DNA from 3 places in the Streptomyces sp. NPDC085937 genome. Region 1 is predicted to be linked to each of the others. Evidence: riboswitches for the same ligand, from Rfam matches in the RefSeq annotation. Region 1 holds a riboswitch; each other region holds the start of a gene.
The links. A riboswitch is a leader RNA that binds a small molecule or an ion and turns the genes downstream of it on or off. The one in region 1 is predicted to bind cyclic di-AMP.

Region 1 (4,205 bases):
CCCTCCTCCCCGGAGCCGACCGCGCCGGACAGCAGACCGCTCTCCAGCCCGCCGAGGTCCGGCAGTCCGAGGTCGGTGGTGATCTTCACGGTGCCGGACAGGTGCTCCACGTCCGACTGCGCGATCTTCTCGATGAGCTGGGCGGCGGTGATCTCCGGCAGATCCGGGTCACCGGAGTCGGCGAGCGCCGGGACGAGTCCGATCGTCGCGGCCGCCACGCCCATCACGGTGACAGGGACGACGTACCGGGCGGCCCTGCGCCGCAGCGTGCGCGGCTCCTCGGCCTCTCCCGCGGTCGTCTTGTCGTCGGATGCGTACGGTGCCATGTGTGCCCTCCGTCGTCGGCGGCGGCTTCCGTCTCGTGTCCTCACACCAGTCTCGGCCCGAGCCGCCATTCTCACCCGAACCGGTGAGAAGTGGTGTTGTCCGTCGTGTTCCATCTGACCAAACCCCGACGGCGGAATCGTCAGACCGCGGGCTCAACTGCGCGTACTGCTGCGGTATGACACGGGACGACGGTGCCTCACCCGCCCCGTAGGGGTCACCCGGGTGCGGAAGGCGTACGGGGCCGTACGGGCGCCGGTCAGCCGGCCCGGTGCACGACCGCGTCGCACAGCTCGACCAGCGCTGCCTTGGCGGGACCGTCGGGCAGCGGGGCGAGCGCGGCGCGCGCCTCCTCGGCGTAGCGCACGGTGTCCCGGCGGGCCTGCTCCAGGGCGGGGTGGGCGCGCAGCAGCCGCAGCGCCTCGGCGTGCCGGGCGTCGTCGGTGAGGTCGGAGTCGAGCAGCTCGCACAGGGCGACGTCCTCGGCCAGCCCCAGCCGGGCCGTCCGCTCGCGCAGCCGCAGCACGGGCAGGGTGGCGATGCCCTCGCGCAGGTCCGTGCCGGGGGTCTTGCCCGACTCGTGGGAGTCCGAGGCGATGTCCAGGACGTCGTCGGCGAGCTGGAAGGCGACGCCGAGCCGCTCGCCGTACTGGGTGAGGACGTCCACCACCGTCTCGTCGGCGCCGGACATCATCGCGCCGAACCGGCAGGAGACCGCCACCAGGGAGCCGGTCTTGCCGCCGAGCACGTCCAGGTAGTGGTCGACCGGGTCGCGTCCGTCCTGGGGGCCCGCGGTCTCCAGGATCTGTCCGGTGACCAGCCGCTCGAACGCCTCGGCCTGCACCCGCACGGCCTCCGGGCCGAGGTCGGCCAGGATGTGCGAGGCGCGGGCGAAGAGGAAGTCGCCGGTGAGTACGGCGACCGAGTTGCCCCAGCGGGCGTTGGCGCTCGCGACCCCGCGCCGCACCTCGGCCTCGTCCATCACGTCGTCGTGGTACAGCGTGGCCAGGTGGGTCAGCTCCACCACCACGGCCGACGGCACCACACCGGGGGCGTAGGGGTCGCCGAAGCGGGCGGCGAGCATCACGAGCAGCGGACGGAACCGCTTGCCTCCGGCCCGCACCAGATGCTGGGCGGCCTCCGTGATGAACGGCACCTCACTCTTGGTGGCCTCGAGCAGCCCTTCCTCGACAGCCGTCAATCCGGCCTGGACATCGGCTTCCAGAGCCTGGTCCCGCACGCTCAGCCCGAACGGCCCGACGACGGTCACGAGGGGTCTCCTGTCTGCTGGTGTCTGCTGGCGGTTACACGGTTTGTCGATAGGTCGCTGCCACCACTCGAGTCAGCGTATCCGGTCACCTTTCGATCACCGCCAGGGCCCGGGGTCACAAGCAGGGCGATAGGGGATCAGAAGCGGAGTGTTTTTGATCGGCTGATAGCAACGGACATTCCTCTGTTTCCCGGACACAGTGACCGGTGAACCATCCTGCCCGCCCTGACGTCCGATTTGCCGTCATTGCTGTGCGAATTCCTGTACGCCACAAATGCGCTCACGTCCCCCGTCCCGTGAGGTGAGTCACGCGTGAGCACGTCGGCCGGCCACGCGCCCACGGCGTCGTCATCCCGCCCCACGCAACGGAGTTGACGCTTGGCGATCGCAAAGGATCAAGCGCGCAAAACCACCCACCTCAAGATCAAACGGTGTCTTGCGTGAGCGTCGCACTTGTTCCCGACATGTGCTCTCGCATACGTTCCGGGCCTGCCGGGTGGACGCCTAGTCCTGCCGCCACCCGCATCACACCCGACGACGAACTCACGCACGGCAGGAGCGGGGGACCCAGGTAAGCCGCCGTACCGGACATCGCGCCGGGACGGCTCGGGGTGAAGCCATGCCCGCAGGGGCACGGCCGGGCACTCTCCTCGCCCGAACCCGACAGCTCACCTCGCAGGCGTAGGAGAGGAACCCAGACATGCCCGTCATCGCTTCGTCCCGCCGCCGCCTCGTCCGCTCCCTCGCCGTCGCCGGCACCGGGGTCGCCGTGGTCGCGCTGCCGCTGTTCGGCGCCACCGGCGCCTCCGCCGCGACCACGACCCAGGCCACGACCGCCGCCTCCACGACCGCGTACCCGGAGAACCTCGACGGCTGGATCCGCGAGGCGATGGACGTCATGGCGCAGAACGGCATCCCGGGCTCCTACGACTCCATCCACCGCAACATCATGCGGGAGTCGTCCGGCAACCCGGCCGCCATCAACCTGTGGGACTCCAACGCCGCCATGGGCACCCCGTCGAAGGGCCTGCTGCAGGTCATCGACCCGACCTTCCAGGCGTACCACGTGCCCGGCACGGCCTTCGACCCGTTCGACCCGGTCGCCAACATCGCCGCGGCCTGCAACTACGCCGCCGACCGCTACGGCTCGATCGACAACGTCTTCGGCGCGTACTGAGCCGACCGCTGACGGCCGACCCCGGCCGTCCGCCCGAACAGTCGCTCGAGGACGACGGCCACGCCGTCGTCCTCGTTCGACAGGGTGACCTCGTCGGCCACCGCCTTGAGCTCGGGGTGCGCGTTGGCCATGGCGACGCCGTGGCCCGCCCACCGGAACATGGGGACGTCGTTCGGCATGTCGCCGAAGGCGACCGTGTCCTCGGGACGCAGCCCCAGGTGCTCGGCGGCCAGCGCCAGACCGGTCGCCTTGGTGACCCCGCACGGCTGGAGCTCCACCGTCCCCGGCCCCGACATGGTCACCGTGGCCAGCGAGCCCACCACGGACCGGGCCGCCGCCGCCAACGCGTCGTCCGAGAGCCGCGGATGGCGCAGCAGCACCTTGCTGATCGGCCGCGCCCACAGGTCGTCGCGCCGCTCCACCGGAACCGACGGGAGCGTCGGATGCGGCATCCGGTAGCCCGGTTCGATCAGCGTCAGCCCGTCGACCCCGTCCTGGTCGACCGCGGCGTACACCTCACCCACCTCGGCCTCGATCTTGCCGAGCGCGGTCTCCGCCAGCTCCCGGTCCAGCCGGACCGACCACAGCATCCGGTCCGTCCCGGCGTCGTAGACCTGCGCCCCCTGTCCGCACACCGCGAGTCCGGTGCAGCCGAGGTCGCCGAGCAGCGACCGCACTCTGGGGGCCGGGCGGCCCGTCACCACGAGGTGCCGGACGCCGGCGCGCTCCGCCCGCGCGAGGGCGGCGAGGGCGCGGTCGGAAAGGGTGTCGTCACCGCGCAGCAGCGTCCCGTCCAGGTCGGTGGCGATGAGAGAACAATCGGTGGGTGCGGCCATGATCAGAGAATACGGACAAGAGGACCGTCCGATTCACCGCGCCCGTATGCCCTCGCTTCGGGTGCCGTTTCCCTTCTTTCGGCGCCCGATCGGGACCGGTTGAGAACCGTTTCCCCGATGGGTCGGAACACGGTGCGCCGCCTGACGTTCCGGTGTCCCTCGCGTCGGTGCGGGCCGGGCGGATCCGGGACGCCCGCCCGGCAGGCCACGGACGTCGCCGAATTAACAGGGACTCACCCGGACGCGACCCCGTAACGTGTGGCACGGCCACGGACACGTGGCCCACCCGCGCACACGAAAGCGAGGCAGCACCCGATGCCCCCCTTCGATGTCCCCGAGGGCGATCCCTTCGGCCCGCACAACCTGCCGTACGGCGTGTTCTCGCCCCCCGGTTCGGCGGACCGCACCGTGGGCGTCCGGCTGGGCGACCACGTCCTCGACGCCGGCGCGGCGGCACACGCCCTGGGCTCCCCCTACGCCTCCCTGCTCGCCCGCCCCACCCTCAACCCGCTGTTGGCGGCGGGCCGTACGGCCTGGTCGGACGTGCGGCGCGCGCTCACCGCGTGGGTGACGGTCCCGGCGCACCGGGAGACCGTCG
Region 2 (4,205 bases), on a different contig from region 1:
AGAAGACGGCGACGTCGCCGGCCTTGGCCTCGCCCGCGTCCGTGAGGCGGTCTATCTCGTCGGCGACGAACTGGGCCTCGTCGTGCTCGGTGTCCGCCACGTACCCGGTGATGAGCGCGCCCGAGCCGGCGTTGGTCCACAGGTTCTTGGGACGGCGGGACTCGTTGCGCTCGATGACCGCGTTCGCGGCGGAGAGGATGGTCTGCGTGGAGCGGTAGTTCTGCTCCAGCAGGATCGTCGTCGCGTCCGGGTAGTCCTCCTCGAACTGGAGGATGTTGCGGATCGTCGCGCCGCGGAAGGCGTAGATCGACTGGTCGGCGTCGCCCACCACGCACAGCTCGGCGGGCGGCACCTCGGCCTCCGGCGGCACGTCGACGGGGTGCTCGGAGGCGCCTCCGACGAGCTCGCGCACCAGGGCGTACTGGGCGTGGTTGGTGTCCTGGTACTCGTCGACCAGGACGTGCCGGAAACGGCGGCGGTAGTGCTCGGCGACGTCCGGGAAGGCGCGGAGCAGGTTGACCGTCGTCATGATCAGGTCGTCGAAGTCCAGCGCGTTCGCCTCGCGCAGCCGGGACTGGTAGAGCGCGTACGCCTGGGCGAGGGTCTTCTCGAATCCGTCGGTCGCCTGCGCGGCGAAGTCCTCCTCGTCGATCAGCTCGTTCTTCAGGTTGCTGATCTTGGCGCTGAAGGACTTCGGCGGGAAACGCTTGGGGTCGAGGTCCAGGTCGCGGCAGACCAGGGCCATCAGACGCTTGGAGTCGGCGGCGTCGTAAATCGAGAAGGACGACGTGAAGCCGAGCTTCTTGGACTCCCGGCGCAGGATGCGCACGCACGCGCTGTGGAAGGTCATGACCCACATGGCGTTGGCGCGCGGGCCGACGAGCTGCTCGACGCGCTCCTTCATCTCGCCCGCGGCCTTGTTGGTGAAGGTGATCGCGAGGATCTGGCCCGGGTGGACGCCCCGCTCGGCGAGCAGGTGCGCGATGCGGTGGGTGAGCACACGGGTCTTGCCGGACCCGGCTCCGGCCACGATGAGCAGGGGGGAGCCGGAGTGCACGACGGCGGCGCGCTGGTTGTCGTTCAGCCCCTCCAGCAGCGCGGCGGCGTCGATCACCGGGCGGGGGGCGCCGTCGCGGTAGTACGCGTCCCGCTCCGGGGGCGCGTCGAACTTCCCGCCGAACAGGTCGTCCGGAAGGGGCTCCGGGGCGTGCTCGTCCTCGGGTGGCGGCGGGGGCTCGTCCGCGGGGCCCCGCTGGGCCTGGAGGTCCGCCAGGAAGCTGTCGTCAAAGAGGCTGCTCATCGCTCTCCGAGTCTAGGGCGCCGCACCGACAACCCGGGGCCGCCCCGGAAACATCACACGGCTTCCCCTGCGCGGTCCTGCGGCTTCCTCTGCGTGGTCCCGCGGCGGGCACCCTCCACGCCCGCCGTCTCACCGAGAGTGACCCCACGAACAAGGTCACGAAAATGTATCGGGCATATCACCCATCAACCTTCACAGGGGCCACACCAGTTGGCTACGGTGCGGTTCGGGCCGCTCGTCCCCCGCCGGCGAACCTCGCCGGGCCGCGCGGCCCCCGCCGAGTCCGTCACTGTCCGCCGTGGCAGCCGGAGCCGGGGACCCACCGAGACTTGGGGTGAATCGGACCACTCCCTCAGGGAGCGGGCCGTAGGGCAACCCTTCCACCGCCCGAACCCGACAGCTAACCCGGTAGGCGGAGTACGGAAGGAGTCGCCTCCCTTGGCGTCGCACCGCAAGTCGCGCACCCCGGGCACGCGCGTGGCAGGCATACGCACCCCGGCCCTGGCCACGGCCGCGCTCACCTCCGTGGCCCTGCTCTCCCAGACCGCCCAGGCCGCTCCCACGGACGACGACCGGCCGAGCCTGGAGGAGGTCGAGAAGAAGGTCGGCGACCTCTACCGCCAGGCCGAGTCGGCCACCGAGAAGTACAACGCGGCCAAGGAGAAGACCACCAAGCAGCGCAAGCGCGTCGACACCCTGCTCGACGACGTGGCCAAGCGCACCCAGTCGCTGAACGAGGCGCGCGAGGAGCTGGGCTCCTACGCCGCCGCGCAGTACCGCACCGGCGCCGGCCTCCCCGACACGGCGACGTTCCTGCTCGCGCAGACCCCGCAGGACCTCTTCGACCAGCGACGGGTGCTGGACCGGATGACCGGCCGGCAGAAGGACGCGGTCGACGACTACGTCACCCAGCAGTCCGAGACGATGATGAAGCGCAAGGAGGCCACCGAGAGCCTCCGGACGCTCACCGAGACGCAGGGCGACCTGAAGACGGCCAAGGCCACCGTCCAGAAGAAGCTCGCCGACGCGCGCGAGCTGATGGCACAGCTGACCGCCGAGGAGAAGGCGCGGCTCGCCGCGATCGAGAAGCGGAAGCAGGAGGAGGCCGCCCGCAAGGCGGCGGAGTTGGCCCGCCAGCAGGCGGAGCAGGAGCAGGCCCGCGAGGAGGCCGCGCAGCAGGGCGCCGGCACCTCGGACGGCTCCGGGTCCGCAAGTTCCGGGTCCACCGGCTCGACCGACACCCCGCCGGCCGACTCCTCGTACGGCACCAAGGCCGAGAAGGCCCTCGCGTTCGCCCGCGCGCAGATCGGCAAGCCGTACGTCTGGGGCGCGACCGGGCCGGGCTCCTACGACTGCTCGGGGCTCACCCAGGCCGCCTGGAAGGCCGCCGGCGTCTCCCTGCCGCGCACCACCTACGACCAGGTGAACGCCGGCACCGCCGTCCCGGTGTCCCAGGCACAGCCCGGCGACCTGGTCTTCTTCTACGACGACGTCACCCACGTGGGCATCTACATCGGCAACGGCATGATGATCCACGCCCCGAAGCCCGGCGCCTACGTACGCGAGGAGTCCATCTACTACGACGGCGACTCCGCGATCCACAGCATCGTCCGCCCGGCCTGACGGGCCGCAATCATGAGCGTGTGATCCCGGGCCGCCGCGCGTCGGCTGCCCTTGGACGCGCTGACAAGCGTGGATACGAAACCGCCGACCGGGCCGGTGAGGGCGCGGTCGGCGGGGGAGGTGGGTCCGGCTTGCCGGGGCCCGGGGCTCAGGTCCAGAGGACCGCGATGAAGATGTTCGCCACGGTCAGCAGGCCGACCAGGCCGAAGACGCCCTTGTCCACCTTCTCCTCGTCCCGCTTCACGTAGACCAGGCCGAGGATCACGATCAGCACGGCCAGCTTCACGCCGATCTTGACGTTGTCGACGGAGTAATCCTGGGCCTGGTTGAGGCCCACCAGCACCACACCGGTGACCAGCATCGTCAGCGCGCCGTGCAGCATCGCCGGGACGAAACGGGCGGTGCCCGCGCCCATCGCCTTCATCTGGGTGAGGAAACCGCCGAGCAGCGACGCGATGCCGATGATGTGCAGACCGACGAAGAGGTGGATGAGTACGTCCATGAGGCCGGAGCCTAGCCAGGGGCGTCTCATAGCATTCCGCCGCCCTCGCCCTTCCCGCCTTCACCACATCGGTCATCACCCAGAGTGAGAACGAAGCACCGGGAACAAGATCGCTGTCACTTACGGTCACCCAGCGCTCCGGGGATGTCAGTTCCGCACAACCCGTATCCGATCCCGCGCGCCCCGGCCTAGCGTCCTGCACCAGGTGACCGGCTCTGCATCGCCGCTCGGACCAGGAGCGGCGGCCGGACACCACCGCCGAAGAAAGGTCCGGCGGCGGACGGCTCCCCTGTCACCCCGCCGCCGGACCGCCGGACGAGAGCCCGGCCGCGGCGGGCGGTCATGGGAAGGACGGCAGCGAGGGTGGCAGCGCACCGCAGGGTCCGACAGCGTCCGGTGGGCGGCACCACGGCCCGTGCGGCCGTCACCGTCGTCCTCGCCGGAGCGGCCACCGCGGCCGGCTTCGGCGGAGCGGGACACGCCGCGCCTCGGCCGGCGCCGGCGGGGGCCGACGTGGACCGGCTCCACCGTGAGGCGGAGGTCGCCACCGAGAAGTACAACGGCGCGAAGGAGAAGGCGGACTCGGCCCGGCAGCGGCTGCGCGACCTTCAGGACGAGACGGCCCGGGCGCAGGCCCGCCTCAACGCCGCACGGGAGTCCCTCGGGACGGTCGCGGCGGCCCAGTACCGCGCCGGCGGCCTGGACCCCGCCCTGCAACTGGTCCTGTCCGACGACCCGGACGCCTACCTCGACGGCGCGGCCCTCGCCGAGCGCGCGGGC
Region 3 (4,205 bases), on a different contig from region 1:
AGCGGTAGTACTTCGACTCGTCCGACACCTGCTCGTAGAAGCTGACCAGCCGCTCGGCGTCGTCGGCCGTGATGGGGCGGACGCGCGCGGTGCCGCCGTCGCGCAGCACCACGTCGGCCTCCCAGTGGGCGGGGTACTCGTGGCGGTCCGACGAGGTCTGCATGCGCCCCAGACTACGGCTCGCGTCCGACGGCGGCGCGAGGCAGTCTGTGGTGGACGACCGCCGGGCCGAGGCCGCGGCCCGGGGGCCGCCGGGGCCGTTCCGGACGCCGCTCCGGGCACGCGCCACGATATGGAAGACTGGTCTAGACAACCCTGAACTGCGAAGGGCAGCAACACATGGCTGAGCGCCGCGTCAACGTCGGCTGGGCCGAGGGTCTCCACGCCCGCCCCGCCTCCATCTTCGTCCGAGCCGCCACGGCCGCAGGCGTCCCGGTGACGATCGCCAAGGCCGGGGGCACCCCCGTGAACGCGGCCTCGATGCTGGCCGTCCTGGGCCTGGGCGCCCAGGGCGGTGAGGAGATCGTCCTCGCCTCCGACGCCGAGGGCGCGGACGCCGCCCTGGACCGTCTGGCGAAGCTGGTCGCCGAGGGGCTCGAGGAGCTTCCCGAGACCGTCTGAGCAGAAGAGCCGGACGGACGACCGCGGGGAAATTCCCCCAGGTCGGCCACACGGCATCGAAAGGCCCGTCCGGATCACCGGGCGGGCCTTTTGCATTTCTCTTTCCGGGCAGCAGAAATAGCCCCCACGAATTATCCGCTCTTTGTATACGGGACCCGTGTTAATGGCGCAGGCTCGGCATGTTTACGGGATGTTGCGAGTTCCTCACACGCTCCGCGCGTACGGCACGCTCGGCCCCGGAGGCGAACCGCAGCCGGTGTCCGGCGCCCGCGTGCTCGGTGTGCAGCGCCGTGAGGGTCCGCGCCCGGTCGCCGTCGCCACGGGCCACGGCGTCCACGATCGCGCCGTGCTCCGCCCAGTACGCGACCGGATCCGCCGGCCCCTCGACCGCGTACATCCAGGCGATCTTGTGCCGCAACTGCGTCAGCATCGAGGTCAGCGCGGGACTCCCCGAGGCCTGGGCGAGCGTCTCGTGGAACCAGCCGCCCAGCGAGCGCAGGTCGTCGCTGTTGCCCTGACGTGCGCGTTCCTGCCCCAGTCTGACCAGACCGCGCAGCACCTTCAGATGGGCGTCGGTGCGCCGCTGGGCCGCCCGGGAGGCGCCCAAGGGTTCCAGGAGCTGGCGCATCTCCAGCAGGTCGGCGGCCTCCTGCTCGGTGGGCTCCGCGACGCACGCGCCCGCGTGCCGCCGGGTCACCACGAAGCCCTCGGCCTCCAGCGTGCGCAGCGCCTCGCGCACGGGGACGCGGGAGACGCCGTATCGGCGGGCGAGCAGTTCCTCGGTCAGCCGGCCACCGCGCTCGTAGACACCGGCGACGATGTCGTCCCGGATCGCCGTGCACACCGAGTGCGCGGGAATACGCATGACCGACCTCCGCATTAATCCCCGTGAAACGTCGTCGATTGACGTCCGTTCGTGACTCTATTGCAATCGGCGACAATTTCCGACGGCGGGCGGGAATCCATACATATTTTTTGGACAGACGGCGGGCTGACGGTTGTGCCCCGAAACGGCGAAAGTCCCGGCTCACGGGGAGCCGGGGCGGGAGGGCGGACGTGCGCGCCCTGGACGTTCCCTAGATGTTCACGCCGTGCGACCGGAGGTAGGCGACCGGGTCGAGGTCGGAGCCGTAGTCCGCGGACATCCGCGCCTCGAAGTGCAGATGGGCGCCCGTGACGTTGCCGGTGGCGCCGGAGACGCCGATCTGCTGGCCCGCGGCGACCTCCTGGCCCACCGACACGGCGAGGGAGGACAGGTGGGCGTACTGGGTGTAGGTGCCGTCGTGCATCTTGATCACGACCTGGTTCCCGTACGCGCCGCCCCAGCCGGCCTCGACGACGGTGCCGACGCCGACCGACTGGACGGGCGTGCCACTCGCGGCGTGGAAGTCGATCCCGGTGTGGCTGCCGGACGACCAGATGGCGCCGCCGCTCTGGTAGGCCGTCGAGACGTAGGAGCCGGGGATCGGGGAGACGAAGGTGTTGAGGCGCTTGCGCTCGGCCTCGCGCGCAGCGCGCTCCTTCTCCGCACGGGCCTTCTCGGCCTCCTCGGCCGCCCGCTCCCGGGCCGCCTCCTCGGCGGCCTTGCGCGCGGCGGCCTCGGCCGCCTCACGGGCTGCCTCGTGCTGGGCGGCCGCCTGGGCGTCGACGCGGTCGGCGACCACGCCGCCCAGCGTGACGACGGGGGTGAGGCCGGTCTGCGCCGCGGCGGGCTCGGCGGCGAGTGCGGGGGCCGCGAGCGAGCCGACGACGCCGGTGCCCGCGAGGGCCGCGACGCCCGCGGCGCGGGCGGTGCCGCGCTGGACGCGGCTGGGACGACGGTGCTTCCCGGTGGCGCGCGTGAACGCCATGTACAGGCTGTTCCTTTCCTTCCCTCTCGCCTACCGGGTTAGCTGACGGGTTCGGAGCAGGAAGGTCTCCTACGGGCACCCTCGCGACACGCGCGGGCGTCCGATTCACCCCAGGGACTACAGGTGGGTCCCCGGCTCCCCTGGCTCGCGCCGTACGGGGACTCGGCGATGACTGTCCGGTGCCGCGGATGCGGCGCACTGCCCGACGAACAGCCCGCATGAAACTAAGCGGGGCATCTCTCAATCCTCAAACGAATCCCCGTTTTTGTAGCGCATCCCACAGGGCAGACAGGCAACCTCCGCCCCAATTCGGGCATAAGGGAGCCCTGGTGACGTTCCCGCCACCAGGGCTCCTCGCGCCCGCGTGTCCCGGCCGGTCCCTACTCGGCCGTCACGACGGTGACTTCACCGATTCCCAGGGCCTCCACGGGCGCCTTGATCTGCGCGGCGTCACCGACGAGGACGGTCACCAGACGGTCCACCGGGAAGGCGTTCACCACCGCGGCCGTGGCCTCCACGGTGCCGGTCGCGGCCAACTGCCGGTACAGGTCGGCCTGGTAGTGGTCGGGCAGGTGCTGCTCGACCTGGTCGGCCAGGGTGCCGGCGACGGCCGCGGCGGTCTCGTACTTGAGCGGCGCCACGCCCACGAGGTTCTGCACCGCGACGTCGCGCTCCTCGTCGGTGAGGCCCTCGGCGGCCAGCGTGCGCAGCACGGTCCACAGGTCGTCCAGCGCCGGGCCGGTGTTGGGGGTGTCGACGGAACCGCTGATGGCCAGCATCGACGCCCCCGTGCCGTCCGGGGCCGACCGGAGCACCTGGCCGAACGCCCGCACGCCGTAGGTGTATCCCTTCTCCTCGCGCAGGACGCGGTCCAGGCGGGAGGTCAGGGTGCCGCCGAGGCAGTACGTGCCGAGGACCTGCGCGGGCCACACGCGGTCGTGCCGGTCCGGGCCGATGCGGCCGATGAGCAGCTGCGTCTGGACGGCGCCGGGCCGGTCCACGATGACGACGCGGCCGGAGTCGTCGGCGACCACCGGCGGCACGGGCCGCGGCTGGGCCTGCGAGCCGGTCCAGGCGCCCAGGGTGTCGGCGAGCAGCCCGTCCAGGTCGATGCCGGTGAGGTCACCGACCACCACGACGGTGGCCGTGGCCGGGCGGACGTGCTTCTCGTAGAAGCCGCGCACGGCCGCGGAGTCGATGCGCTCGACGGTCTCCTCGGTGCCCTGGCGCGGGCGCGACATGCGTGCACTCGCCGGGAACAGCTCCTTGGCGAGCTCCTTCGCGGCACGGCGGGACGGGTTCGCCAGCTCGTGCGGGATCTCGTCGAGGCGGTTGCGGACCAGCCGTTCGACCTCGCTGTCGGCGAACGCGGGCGCCCGCAGCGCGTCGGCGACCAGCCCGAGCCCCTTGGCGAGCCGCGAGGCGGGGACCTCGAGGCTGAGGCGGACGCCGGGGTGGTCGGCGTGCGCGTCCAGGGTGGCGCCGCAGCGCTCCAGTTCGGCGGCGAACTCCTCGGCGGTGTGCTTGTCGGTGCCCTCGGAGAAGGCCCGCGCCATGATCGTGGCGACGCCGTCCAGACCGTCCGGCTCCGCGTCCAGGGGCGCGTCGAGGGACACCTCGACGGCGACGACCTGCTGGCCGGGGCGGTGGCAGCGCAGGACGGTCAGGCCGTTGTCGAGCGCGCCGCGCTCGGGGGCCGGGAAGGCCCAGGGCTTGGCCTCGCCCGCCTGCGGC

Region 2: it holds a riboswitch for cyclic di-AMP, as region 1 does, so the genes downstream of both, ACIF8S_RS03450 (NlpC/P60 family protein) here and ACIF8S_RS25150 (transglycosylase SLT domain-containing protein) in region 1, are expected to answer to the same signal.
Region 3: it holds a riboswitch for cyclic di-AMP, as region 1 does, so the genes downstream of both, ACIF8S_RS00480 (M23 family metallopeptidase) here and ACIF8S_RS25150 (transglycosylase SLT domain-containing protein) in region 1, are expected to answer to the same signal.

Annotation. Positions count from the first base shown of each region.
Region 1 covers NZ_JBITSH010000013.1:11,561-15,765, forward strand. The annotation lists gene ACIF8S_RS25140 (outer membrane lipoprotein carrier protein LolA) at 1-326, opposite strand, end outside; gene ACIF8S_RS25145 (polyprenyl synthetase family protein) at 584-1,594, opposite strand; cyclic di-AMP (ydaO/yuaA leader) riboswitch at 2,120-2,289, shown strand; gene ACIF8S_RS25150 (transglycosylase SLT domain-containing protein) at 2,295-2,771, shown strand; gene ACIF8S_RS25155 (HAD family hydrolase) at 2,735-3,607, opposite strand; gene fahA (fumarylacetoacetase) at 3,923-4,205, shown strand, end outside.
Region 2 covers NZ_JBITSH010000001.1:787,058-791,262, reverse strand. The annotation lists gene pcrA (DNA helicase PcrA) at 1-1,300, opposite strand, end outside; cyclic di-AMP (ydaO/yuaA leader) riboswitch at 1,585-1,731, shown strand; gene ACIF8S_RS03450 (NlpC/P60 family protein) at 1,739-2,923, shown strand; gene ACIF8S_RS03445 (hypothetical protein) at 3,072-3,425, opposite strand; gene ACIF8S_RS03440 (NlpC/P60 family protein) at 3,789-4,205, shown strand, end outside.
Region 3 covers NZ_JBITSH010000001.1:114,000-118,204, reverse strand. The annotation lists gene ACIF8S_RS00495 (GNAT family N-acetyltransferase) at 1-163, opposite strand, end outside; gene ACIF8S_RS00490 (HPr family phosphocarrier protein) at 340-621, shown strand; gene ACIF8S_RS00485 (GntR family transcriptional regulator) at 782-1,486, opposite strand; gene ACIF8S_RS00480 (M23 family metallopeptidase) at 1,698-2,471, opposite strand; cyclic di-AMP (ydaO/yuaA leader) riboswitch at 2,484-2,649, opposite strand; gene ACIF8S_RS00475 (M16 family metallopeptidase) at 2,852-4,205, opposite strand, start outside.